3 regions of the Pseudomonas sp. G3-19 genome follow, and region 3 is predicted to be linked to each of the others. Evidence: predicted binding sites of a transcription regulator. Region 3 holds the regulator's gene; each other region holds the start of a gene.

Region 1 (4,134 bases), 1.2 Mb from region 3:
GAGGGAGCAGGTCGCTCGGTTCGATGACGAGCGGCAAGCCAGAGAAGTCAGACATGTGAGGTCTCCAGAGCACAAAGGGGGGGATTGTAGCGCAGCCTCATCGGCCACGGCTGCTAAAGCTGTGCAGGGCCTTTTCGATGCACTGCGCGGTTTTGCCGAAAGCCTGCACGCTGATGTCGGCGAACGGCCCACCGCCCTGGTCGGCGACGACGATCATGATCACCCGGCCGTTATTGACCAGCGAACGCAGGAACAGATGCTCGCCACGGAACAGCGCACGCAGGCCCGGCGGCAACAATGCGGAAAATTGTGCGTTGTTCTCGGGGTTGATCCGCACCTGTGCCTGTTGTGCGAGCAGGCGCTGCAAGACTTTGCTCTGACTGACGACAAAATTCAGCGCGGCGGCTTCCTTCGGCAAACCGAAGGTCTGGTTCACCCGCAGATTCGATTGCGTGCGGTCGGCCATCAGAATCATCACCCGGCGCATGCCGCTGGCGACCAGCGCATCACGGGCGGCGACGGTCAGGCTCATGGCATTGGTGAAGCGACTTGGCTCGGCCAGCAGTTCGGCGCATTGCCGGCGCCATTGAGTCAGATCCTCGGCATTCGGCGCCGCCGCCGGCAGCATCCCGGCCGGCAAGCGATGGGTGCCCCATGGCCATAATAATGAAACGGCCGGGTGCCACAGATCGGGCATGGCATGCTGGCGCGCACTGTTGGCGGCTTGCTGGTGCAACTGCTGCTGCACTTCGTCCATCGAGATTTGCAGATAAAGGCTGGTCAGGTACTGCCAGCGCTCGCTGTGCGGACTGTCCCAGGCCTGTTGTGCCGACAGCGCCAGGCCGTTGGCCAGCAACACGGTGTTGGCCGGCTGGTTGAGCCAGCGGCGCAGGGTCGGATCGTCGTCGAGGCGATTCTGCTGGCGCAACGGATGTTCGCTGTCGCGGGCGATGCGCAGAACTTTCACCAGTTCGCGCTGTTCGCTGAGCAGCAGTTTATAACCCTGCTGCACCCAGATCGGCAGGTGCCAGACTTGCACCAGCGCCTCGGCGATCTTCAGCAGGCGCACGCCAAACAATTGCTTCTCGACCGTGCGCGCCGATTCGCCCTTGTGGATAACCCGCAGCTCCCACTCTTCGAGCAATTCGGGAAACGTCAGCGCCAGCGGCCATAACGGCGACAGAAACAACAGGCTGCCCCAGTGAATGTCCTGCCACAGGCGCGCCAGGCGACTGGCAAAAAAACCGTTGGCCTGTTGTGTCGCGTGCTGGCTGATCATCTGCAGTTGGCGCAAGGCCTTGGGGATCTGCATCTGCGGTTCGACGGGCAGACGTGCGAGCAATTCTTCGGTACGCGCCAGGCCCAGACGGTTGATCGCCACCTCGAGATTTTCCGCCGGAGCGGCCATGGTGCCGTGGGTGTGACGATTTGCCTCACGGATGATGCTCAAGGCCAGCGCCGGACTGTCCTGCATCAGGTCGGCGATATCGCGCAACGAGCTGCGGTTGTCGCGGATCGCCCGGCAAACCTTGTCGTGCGCCTCTTGCGGCACGGGCAGGCGCACGCCATCGAGCAGTTTGACCCAGCCCTCGAGCGTGGTCGGTTTTGCGTGTGGGACGTTCGTTTCATTAGCCATGTCTGGACGAGATCTTCACTGACTGTAGACGCGCCCGGCATGGGCTAAATTGGCTTTTCGCCTGAACTGGCTATAGTCTGGCGCAGTTTTGCCGATAAGTAGAAGAAGAGATTTTTTAACTTCCGAATATGACCTTGAACCCGACTTAAATAAGTACTTTCTACCTATGGCTAAAATTATCGGCATCATCGTCGTATTCGCGAGCGTGCTCGGCGGATACGTGCTCTCCCACGGCAAAATTGCCGCCCTGATCCAGCCCTTCGAGGTGATGATCATCGGTGGTGCGGCCCTCGGTGCATTCCTCCAGGCCAACCCCGGTTACATGACGATGCACGTGCTCAAGAAATCCCTGAGCATGTTCAGTTCGCGCTTCAGCCACACGTTCTATCTGGAAGTGCTCGGCCTGATCTACGAGATCCTCAACAAGAGCCGCCGCGAAGGCATGATGGCCATCGAAGGCGACATCGAAGACGCTGCCGCGAGCCCGATCTTCGCCAAGTACCCGGCCGTGCTCAAAGACGAACGCATGACCGCGTTCATCTGCGATTACCTGCGCATCATGTCCTCCGGCAACATGGCTCCGCATGAGCTGGAAGGCCTGTTCGACATGGAACTCTACAGCCTCAAGGAAGACCTCGAGCACCCGTCCCATGCGGTGAACGGCATCGCCGACGCCATGCCCGGTTTCGGTATCGTCGCGGCGGTACTGGGTATCGTGGTGACCATGGCGTCCCTGGGTGAAGGCGATCAGAAGTCCATCGGTCTGCACGTGGGTGCGGCACTGGTCGGTACCTTCTTCGGTATTCTCGCGGCCTACGGCTTCTTCGGGCCGTTGGCGCATTCCCTGGCGCACGATGCCAAGGAAGAACTGAACGTCTACGAAGCCATCAAGGCCTCGCTGGTGGCGTCGGCTTCCGGTATGCCGCCATCGCTGGCCGTGGAGTTCGGGCGCAAGGTTCTGTACCCGGCGCACCGTCCAAGCTTTGCCGAGCTGGAACAAGCCGTTCGCGGTCGCTAAGCCATGGAAAATAATCAGCCGATAATCATCAAGCGCGTCAAGCGCATAGCCGGTGGGCACCACGGCGGGGCGTGGAAAATCGCCTTCGCCGACTTCGCCACGGCGATGATGGCGTTTTTCCTGGTGTTGTGGCTGCTGTCCACCGCAACGCCTGAGCAGAAGATCGCCATCGCCGGTTACTTCAAGGACCCGGTCGGCTTCTCCGAAAGTGGCACGCCGTACATCATTGATCTGGGCGGCACGCCGACCCTGGCGCCGGAAAACACCCTCAACCCTGAGGTGAAGTCGCAGCCGCAACCGGACAAGGTCACGGTCGACACCGAGCAGGTCGAAGGCATGGCCGAGCAGGTCGAGAAAGAGCGCCTGGAGCTGTTGCTGCAAGAACTGCAGAACAAGGTCGACGAGAACCCGCAGCTGCAGAAGTTCAAGGATCAGATCCTGTTCGAGATCACCCCGAACGGCTTGCGCATTCAGATCATGGACGCGGAAAACCGGCCGATGTTCGACTCGGGCTCCGCGCGTCTGAAGCCGTACTTCGAAGACATCCTGCTGGCCATGGCCGACACCATCAAAGCGGTGCCGAACAAGATCAGCATCAGCGGCCACACCGACGCCAAGCCGTACATCGGCACCGGCGATTTCGGCAACTGGGAGCTCTCGGCCAACCGTGCCAACGCTGCACGGCGTGCGCTGGTGGCCGGGAGCTATCCGGATTCGCAGGTGGCGCGGGTTGTCGGTTATGCCTCGTCGGCGCTGTTCGACAAGGAAAACCCGTTCAATCCGGTCAACCGCCGCATCGACATCGTGGTCCTGACCAAAAAGGCCCAGGCCGCCATCGAAGGTTCGCAAGGTGCCGACGCGGCCAAGCCAGCCGCCGAAGGTCAGAACGGCGCCGCTCCGGCGACGCCGGTCGATCCGAACGCGCTGCCGGCGGATCAGCAACCGGTGCCGGCGCACGAGTTGCGCGAACGCTTGAACCTGTTCGACGACGCCGCACCGAAACCGGCAGTGCCGGGGACTGCGGCGCCAGCGCCAACAGCTCCGCCAGCCGCTGCACCGGCCCCTGCGCCGAAGCAGTGAGCGACAAAAAAGCCGACAGTGATGTCGGCTTTTTTGTGGCTGTCGATTGGCCTCAGAAACCGCGCCGAATCCGGTTCTTCAGTTGTTCATGGAAAAGATCGGCGTTGCGCTTATAGGTGCCGCTGAAGGATTCGTTGCTCGAATCCAGCGTCATCGAGCGCTTGCTCGATACTTCTTCACGATAGGCATCGATGAAGAAATTCAGATCACTGGCCGTGCTCAGCTTCGGCCACTTGTCCAGATACTCCGGCAGCTTTGCCGGCCCGGTGCGGAACGAGCAGATCCGGCGGTTGCTGATGGTCGCTTCGCCGATTTCGAACGGCACCCACCACGACAGAGCGGTTTTCTCTGAAACCACCGCGAGCAGGTGTGTGCATTCGGTGATGTTGCGGGTGATCAC
Region 2 (4,134 bases), 3.4 Mb from region 3:
ACGACCACGTCGAGGGCGATCGCCGGGTGTCGCTGACGGCGATGCTGCTGGTGACCTACGGTGTCGGTGCGAGCATCGGCCCGCTGCTGGCAGGTGTGCTGATGAAGCTGTTTGGCAGTCAGAGTCTGTACGCGTTTTTCAGTTTCTTCGCGCTGGTGCTGGTGTGGCGCATTCGCCCGAAAGCGGTGACCAATCTGCATCAGGTCGACGACGCGCCGCTGCACCACGTGGCGATGCCTGACAGCATGTCCAGCTCGCCGTTGGTGGCAGCACTCGATCCGCGAGTGGATGAGCAGGTGGTGCAGGAGCAGATGCAGACCACGGTTACGCCAGAACCGGAGCCGGAACCCGAAGTGCAGTCTGAAGCGGCGGTGGAAGCTGATCCGGCTGATGAGGGGGATAAACCGACGCCGGACATCAGTGGTGCCAGACCCTGAATCGGGTGAGGGTAAGGCTGTTCAAAGAATGATGCTTTAACTGTGGTGAGGGGATTTATCCCCGACCGGCTGCGAAGCAGTCGCAAAATCAACGCATGCGAAGTATCTGATACTGCGCATCGGCAGGTTTTGGGGGCGCTACGCGACCCATCGGGGATAAATCCCCTCGCCACAGGGATCTCCAGGCCAGGACGGGACAATGGAAATAGAAAAGGGCAGTCCCGCGAGGGGCTGCCCTTTCTATTTGCCTGTACGAATCACAGATCGTCTTTATCGAACCGGCGTGCTTCACGCTGCAACTGATAGACGAAGCGTTCGACGTTGCGCGCCGCCTGGCCGCTGATGTTGTGGAAACGCAGACCAGCGAAGGTGATGTTGAGCTTTTCTTCGAAGTGCAGATAACGCAGTTCGACCGAGATCGGTTGATTGCCAAACAGCGGGGTGGCGATCATGCGGTCGTAGACCTGGCCCAGTTGCAGGCGGTCGGTGATGTCGCCTTCAAAGCGCAGCTTGCAACCGGTGGCGGAAATATCCAGCAGTTTGCCGTTGATCGGCGCTTTGAGCTTTTCGCCGCCGAGTTCGACGCTGACCAGGTCAGTCAGCTTCAGGGCTGCACGAAAGGCGTTGCGGCGCTGGTGGTAAACCACCTCGGTCGGCAGGTCACCGGTGTAGAAGCGATCGCCCTCGGACTCTTCAATGTTCAGCGTACCGGTGCATTCCCAGGCGATGCGCACGCCCTCGTGGAAGCCTTCGACCTTGAACGGTTCGCCCGCCTGCAGAAAGCGCTCGCCATCGCGCGGGATCATCTCGTCCAGGGCAATCGTCGCGGTATCGCGGTCGACCTTGATCAGGTAGCTCTGAAAGCGCTGGCTGCGCTCGTGGAACGTGATGATCAGCGGATCGTGGCTTTCTTGCAGCTGGCGCAGGTTGCTGGAGATTTCCAGGGGCGTGGTCAGCACCTTTGGTGGCTGCGGACTATCATCCGCGCTTAGGGCGTTTGGCACGTTTTCTCAATCTCCAGACAAAATTTGACTACGACTAGCCAGCATTTTGCCAGCATGTTTCGCGGGTTGATAGTGCAGGCACATCGAATGGCTCACGCCTGGCTGAGCGTACGCGGCTTGGTGGGTTTGGCGAAAGTGCCCGAGGCGTCATACAACGCTGGCGGCTCGCCCCCGGTGAGGATTTTCAGCTGATTGGCCGTGGCGGCCTGCTGAATCTGGATCGACTGGCCGTTCTTGACGTTCGCCGCCTGGCACTGGGCAATCAGGTCGGTCAACACGTCGCTCTGGGCCAGCAACTGGTCGCCAATGCTCGAGTGGCTGGCCAGTTGCTCCAGGCCCTGACGGTCGAGCGGCAGGTTGAGGCTGGCGAGGATTTCGCTGCGCTTGCGGCCATGCTGTTCAAGCAAAATGATCAATGCCTGTTTGCGCGCCAGAATGTCTTCGAGCAAAGGCATGTCGCGACCGTGCAAAGCGAGGGACTCGGTTTGCAGCAACTCCAGCAATTGTTGAGCTGGAGCAAAGTCGTCGGTGATCAGTTGCAATAAATTAGTGTCGTGCATGGCTGGCCTTGGGTTTTAAGCGTCCAAAAGCCTGGCGCCGGCAAAAGCCTAGCGCTGGGCTTCGAAGTTGAGCAGTTTGCTGGCTACACGGTTGCTGTCGACTTTATAGCTGCCATCGGCAATCGCTGCTTTCAACTCGGCCACCCGGGCTTTGTCGACGGCAGGCTGATCGCGCAGCTTGTCAGTGACCTTCTGCAACTGTTGAGCCTCATTGCTGAGGTGTACCGATTCCCCGCTTTTTGCGGTACTGGCCGTTTCGGCCTGGGTATTCAGCGGCGCGGAGGTGCCGGATTCGGCGGTTTCCTTGGCGTTGCTGGTACGTGTACTGCCCGTAAGTGACGAGGAGCTGTTCAAACGGCTGAAATCGATGACCATGTTAAAAACCTCTGGGAATTTGGACGCTTGCCATGTTCTCGGCCATTCCCTGGAAAACTTTAGGCTCACTTTGCAATGAGCTGCATGTGCCGAAGCGTGTTCTGCTGCGGCACAGTTTAGGGAAGCATCGAGGCCGGCGCCAGTTTTCTGCCTGAGCGTTTTACATGGCCACTTCCACCTGGCCCGGCGCGATGACCTGCGCCTTGATCACCCGGTTGGAATTGAGGTTTTTCACCCGGATCTGTTCTTTCAAACCGCCATTGGCCAGGGCTTCGCCGGGCATGCGCACAGCGAGCGTACCGCTGCGGGCGATGATGACCACCTGATCACCCTTGCGCACCACTTCAGCCTGTTCCAGATGCACCAGGGTAATCACCTGATCGGCGACCGTTGGTCGGGTCAATTTCTGCCCGATGGCTTCATCCACCGACGTCAGGAAACCCTGATTGATCTGGCTGATGTCGCGTTCACGCAAGGTCACATCCTGCGGCTCGATAATTCCGGCGCGTTTCAGCGGGCGGGTGGTGGTGACAATCTCGCGAAACAGGCGGACTTGAGCGGGCACGAACACCGTCCACGGCGAGCTTCCCTCGCACCGGACCTTGACCGTTACCCGGCCCAGCGGACGGGCCGGACTCTCCAGCGACGCTGTCAATTCCTTGTCGCACATAGGCATGCGCATACGCGGGTCGAGCTGGTTGACCTCGATTTCGTAGCGGCCTTCCGTTTGACTGGTAGCCAGATAGTCTTCTACGGTGAACTCAAGAAAGCCTTGGGTGACGCCGATAAGCATGTCAGGCAAGGTAACCGTATCAGCACCGGCAGGGCTGCCAGCGAAGAAGAAGCAGACGGCAGACACCGCGCACAGCGCTTTGCGGGTGCGGGAGGTCAGGCGTCGGAAAAATGTCGTTTGAGCGTTCATACGAGTTAAAAAGCAAGCGCCGTGCCGTTTAGCAATGAATGTGCGTCGCAACAACACTTGGCGTTGGTGTAGGAGTCTGGGCATGGCTGGTGTAATGGATTCGGTGAACCAGCGCACGCAACTGGTAGGGCAGAATCGCCTGGAGCTGTTGTTGTTCCGTCTTGACGGTCAGCAGCTCTACGGCATCAACGTGTTCAAGGTGCGGGAAGTGCTGCAATGCCCGTCGCTGACGTTGATGCCCAAGTCCAGTCCTGTCGTGTGCGGGGTGGCGAATATCCGGGGGGCGACCATTCCGATCCTTGATCTGGCAATGGCGACCGGTTCCGGGGCGTTGAAAGACAAGAACAGTCCGTTCGTGATCATCACGGAGTACAACACCAAGACCCAGGGTTTCCTGGTTCGCTCGGTGGAGCGCATCGTCAACATGAACTGGGAAGAGATCCATCCGCCGCCCAAGGGCACGGGGCGCGATCACTACCTGACGGCTGTGACTCGGGTCGACAATCAGTTAGTCGAAATCATCGATGTCGAGAAGGTGCTGGCGGAAGTGGCGCCGACGCCCGAGGCGATTTCGGTCGGTGTGGTCGATGTTGAGACCCAGAGCAAGGCGTTGTCGCTGCGGGTGCTGACGGTCGATGACTCGTCGGTGGCGCGCAAGCAGGTCACGCGTTGCCTGCAGACGATCGGGGTTGAAGTGGTGGCGCTGAACGACGGCAAGCAGGCGCTGGATTACCTGCGCAAGCTGGTCGAAGAGGGCAAGAAGCCGGAAGAAGAGTTCCTGATGATGATTTCCGACATCGAGATGCCGGAGATGGACGGGTACACCCTGACGGCGG
Region 3 (4,134 bases):
GAATGTCGCGCTGGTCAGCATGGACAGCTTCCGCATCGGCGCGCAGGAACAACTGAAGACGCTGGGGCGGATTCTCAATGTGCCGGTGACCCACGTCGATCCGGGCCAGTCGCTGGTGCAGGCGCTCGACCCGCTGCTGCGCAAGCGCGTGGTGCTGATCGATACCGCCGGCTTGCAGGCCAGCGATCCGGCCTTGCGCATGCAGCTGGAAAGTCTGGCCGGGCGTGGCATCCGTTCAAAAAATTATCTGGTGCTGGCAACCACCAGCCAGAAACAGGTTCTAACCGCCGCTTATCACAGTTACAAGCGTTGCGGGCTTGCCGGCTGCATCCTGACTAAACTGGATGAGACGGCCAGCCTTGGCGAAGTGTTGAGCCTGGCGATCAGTCATGAACTGCCGGTCGCGTACCTGACCGATGGCCCACGGATTCCGGATGATCTGCATCTGCCGCGCCGTCATCAACTGGTCAGCCGCGCCGTCAGCGTGCAAATGCAGGAAGAACCCAGCGAAGAAGCCATGGCTGACATGTTCGCTGATATCTACCACAGCCCGACCAAGCAGGTTGGCTGAGGTAATGAACCGTTTTTGTACCTACATCGATGGTCTGCCATGCATTGTTCCGGTTGAGAACGCGCAGCCAGTAATGTGGCCTCCGTCTATGCAAGACAAGGTAAAGAAATAACATGGGCAGCATGCATCCCGTACAGGTGATCGCGGTGACCGGCGGCAAAGGTGGCGTCGGCAAGACTAACGTGTCAGTGAACTTGTCTCTGGCGCTGGCAGAGCTTGGCCGTCGGGTCATGCTGCTGGACGCCGATCTGGGGCTGGCGAACGTCGACGTTCTGCTGGGACTGACCCCCAAACGTACTCTGGCCGATGTGATCGAAGGCCGCTGTGAGCTGCGCGACGTGCTGTTGCAGGGCCCCGGCGGGATCCGCATCGTGCCGGCCGCTTCCGGCACCCAAAGCATGGTGCACCTGAGCCCGGCGCAACATGCCGGTCTGATTCAGGCCTTCAGCGACATCGGCGACAACCTCGATGTGCTGGTGATCGACACCGCTGCAGGTATTGGTGACTCGGTAGTCAGTTTTGTCCGCGCCGCGCAGGAAGTGTTGCTGGTGGTCTGCGACGAGCCGACCTCGATCACCGACGCCTACGCGCTGATCAAACTGCTCAACCGCGACTACGGCATGAACCGCTTCCGCGTGCTGGCCAACATGGCGCAGAGCCCGCAGGAAGGGCGCAACCTGTTCGCCAAGTTGACCAAGGTCACGGATCGCTTCCTCGACGTCGCCTTACAATACGTCGGCGCCGTGCCGTACGACGAAAGCGTGCGCAAGGCAGTGCAGAAGCAGCGAGCGGTCTATGAAGCCTTTCCGCGTTCCAAGTGCGCGCTGGCGTTCAAGGCGATCGCGCAGAAGGTCGATACCTGGCCGCTGCCTGCCAACCCGCGCGGCCACCTTGAGTTTTTCGTCGAGCGCCTCGTGCAGCAAACAGCAGGGCCTGTGTTATGACCGCGAGCGGTATGAACTACTACAAGAAGTCGGCACGTGACGCGCAGTACGAGTTGATCGAGCGTTACGCGCCACTGGTCAAGCGCATTGCCTATCACTTGCTGGCGCGCTTGCCGGCGAGTGTGCAGGTTGAAGACCTGATTCAGGCCGGGATGATCGGCCTGCTCGAAGTCTCAACCAAATATGACGCCAGCAAAGGCGCCAGTTTCGAAACGTACGCGGGCATCCGGATCCGCGGCGCGATGCTCGATGAAGTGCGCAAAGGGGATTGGGCACCGCGCTCGGTTCACCGCAATACCCGTATGGTCAGCGATGCCATTCGCTCAATTGAAGCTAAAACCGGCCGTGACGCTAAAGATCACGAGGTTGCGGCCGAACTCCAATTGAGTCTCGACGATTACTACGGGATTTTGAATGACACCCTGGGCAGCCGGCTGTTCAGTTTCGACGATCTGTTGCAGGACGGCGAACACGAAGGGCTGCACGAGGATGGCGCCAGTGCTCATCTTGAGCCGTCACGCGATCTGGAAGATGAACGCTTTCAGGCGGCGCTGGCGGACGCGATTGCCAATTTGCCGGAGCGTGAGCGACTGGTGTTGGCGCTGTACTACGACGAAGAGCTGAACCTCAAGGAGATCGGTGAAGTCCTTGGCGTCAGTGAATCGCGGGTCAGCCAGTTACACAGCCAGTGCGCGGCCCGTTTGCGGGGGCGTTTGGGGGAGTGGCGAGCGCGCTGAAGGCAGTGTGGGGACACTGCGAACGAGGCTGGTGCGGTGAGAACGGCACCGGTCTTGCTCTGTTGTGCTCCAGACAGTCTTCGAGTGCTGCGCCGATTGATTGAAGTGGCGCGTCCAGGTGCTGGGCGCGTTTAAGACTGCTTGGAGGTCGAATTGAACAAAGACATGAAAATCCTCATCGTTGATGACTTCTCAACGATGCGGCGGATCATCAAGAACCTGCTGCGCGATCTCGGGTTCACCAACACCGTCGAGGCCGACGATGGCACTACCGCCATTCCGGTACTCAACAGCGGCAGCATCGACTTTCTGGTAACGGACTGGAACATGCCGGGCATGACCGGTATCGACTTGCTGCGCCACGTGCGTGCCGATGAAAAACTCAAGCACCTGCCGGTGCTGATGGTGACCGCTGAAGCCAAGCGCGAGCAAATCATCGAGGCCGCTCAGGCCGGTGTGAACGGCTACGTGGTCAAACCTTTCACGGCTCAGGCGTTGAAAGACAAAATCGAGAAGATTTTCGAACGCATCGGCTGATGACGCGCGGGGGAGCTATGGAGCATAACGAATCTTCACAGGGCGATTTCGAGTCGACCCTGAAAAAACACGCGGTCGAACTGGTCGAGAGCCTTGAAAAAGGCAGGTTCGGCGACGCTGTGCAACTGATCCATGAGCTCAATCAGACCCGTGACCGCGGCCTGTATCAGGAAGTGGGCAAGCTCACACGCGAACTGCACAGTGCGATCGTCAATTTCCAGATCGATCCGCACATGCCGCAGGCCGAGGAAGTGTCGCAAATCACCGACGCCACCGAACGCCTGGGCTATGTGGTCAAGCTGACCGAAGCCGCGGCCAACCGCACCATGGATCTGGTGGAAAGCGCCACCCCGGTGGTCAATGGCCTGGCTGAAGAAGCCCAGGCGCTGAGCACCGATTGGGGCCGCTTCATGCGTCGTGAAGTCGGAGCTGAAGAGTTCCGCGAACTGGCGCGCCGGGTCGACGGTTTTCTGTCACGCAGCAGCACGGACAACCGTGCGGTGTCGAGCAACCTCAACGACATCCTGCTGGCTCAGGATTACCAGGACCTCACCGGTCAAGTGATCAAGCGTGTGACCCAACTGGTCACCGAAGTCGAAAGCAATTTGCTCAAACTCGTCCTCATGGCCAGTCAGGTTGACCGCTTTGCGGGCATCGAACACGACCGTGCCGCGATGCTTGCAGAAAAAGATCCACAAAAACATCTCTCGCAGGGTGAAGGTCCGCAGATTCATGCCGATAAACGAGAAGACGTTGTGTCCGGTCAGGACGATGTGGACGATTTGTTATCCAGCCTCGGATTCTAGAGTTTTGGAATTTTAGGTTTTTTGGGTTTTTAGACCTGTAGGAGCACCCCATTAATGAGCTTCGGCGCCGATGAAGAGATCCTTCAGGATTTCCTGGTTGAGGCCGGCGAGATTCTTGAGCAACTGTCCGAGCAACTGGTCGAGCTGGAAAGCCGCCCGGATGACGCAGATCTGCTCAACGCAATTTTTCGCGGTTTCCACACTGTAAAAGGGGGCGCCGGCTTCCTTCAGCTCAACGAGCTGGTGGAGTGCTGTCACATCGCCGAAAACGTGTTCGACATCCTGCGCAAGGGTGAGCGGCGCGTTGATGCAGAACTGATGGACGTGGTGCTTGAAGCACTGGACGCGGTGAACAGCATGTTCAGCGAAGTCCGTGAACGTGCACCGATCACTGCTGCAACCCCGGAACTGCTGGCCGCCCTGGCGCGTCTGGCCGAGCCGCAAACGGCCGACGAAGCCCCGGCTTCGCCAGTGGCCGAGATGATCGAAGAACTGGTCGTCGAAGGCGATTCCGGCGACATCACCGATAACGAATTTGA

What was found. The regulator FliA, encoded in region 3, starts transcription of late flagellar genes. The targets are predictions, from matches to a motif close to CTAAAGTTTNNNNNNNNNNNGCCGNTAA.
Region 1: the regulator FliA is predicted to act here: its motif matches at 1,707-1,734, upstream of motA (flagellar motor stator protein MotA).
Region 2: the regulator FliA is predicted to act here: its motif matches at 2,412-2,439, upstream of flgM (flagellar biosynthesis anti-sigma factor FlgM).

Annotation. Positions count from the first base shown of each region.
Region 1 is NZ_JBMPIQ010000003.1:4,822,296-4,826,429, forward strand. Features, by position in the region: gene rhdA (thiosulfate sulfurtransferase) at 1-55, opposite strand, end outside; gene ACOYXI_RS22025 (HDOD domain-containing protein) at 98-1,636, opposite strand; gene motA (flagellar motor stator protein MotA) at 1,803-2,654, shown strand; gene motB (flagellar motor protein MotB) at 2,658-3,734, shown strand; gene ACOYXI_RS22040 (toll/interleukin-1 receptor domain-containing protein) at 3,787-4,134, opposite strand, start outside.
Region 2 is NZ_JBMPIQ010000003.1:2,592,127-2,596,260, reverse strand. Features, by position in the region: gene ACOYXI_RS11970 (MFS transporter) at 1-437, shown strand, start outside; gene ACOYXI_RS11965 (flagellar brake protein) at 695-1,441, opposite strand; gene ACOYXI_RS11960 (flagella synthesis protein FlgN) at 1,534-2,001, opposite strand; gene flgM (flagellar biosynthesis anti-sigma factor FlgM) at 2,050-2,376, opposite strand; gene flgA (flagellar basal body P-ring formation chaperone FlgA) at 2,537-3,298, opposite strand; gene ACOYXI_RS11945 (chemotaxis protein CheV) at 3,381-4,134, shown strand, end outside.
Region 3 is NZ_JBMPIQ010000003.1:5,993,291-5,997,424, forward strand. Features, by position in the region: gene flhF (flagellar biosynthesis protein FlhF) at 1-571, shown strand, start outside; gene fleN (flagellar synthesis regulator FleN) at 685-1,515, shown strand; gene fliA (RNA polymerase sigma factor FliA) at 1,512-2,252, shown strand; gene ACOYXI_RS27325 (chemotaxis response regulator CheY) at 2,418-2,789, shown strand; gene ACOYXI_RS27330 (protein phosphatase CheZ) at 2,807-3,595, shown strand; gene ACOYXI_RS27335 (chemotaxis protein CheA) at 3,650-4,134, shown strand, end outside.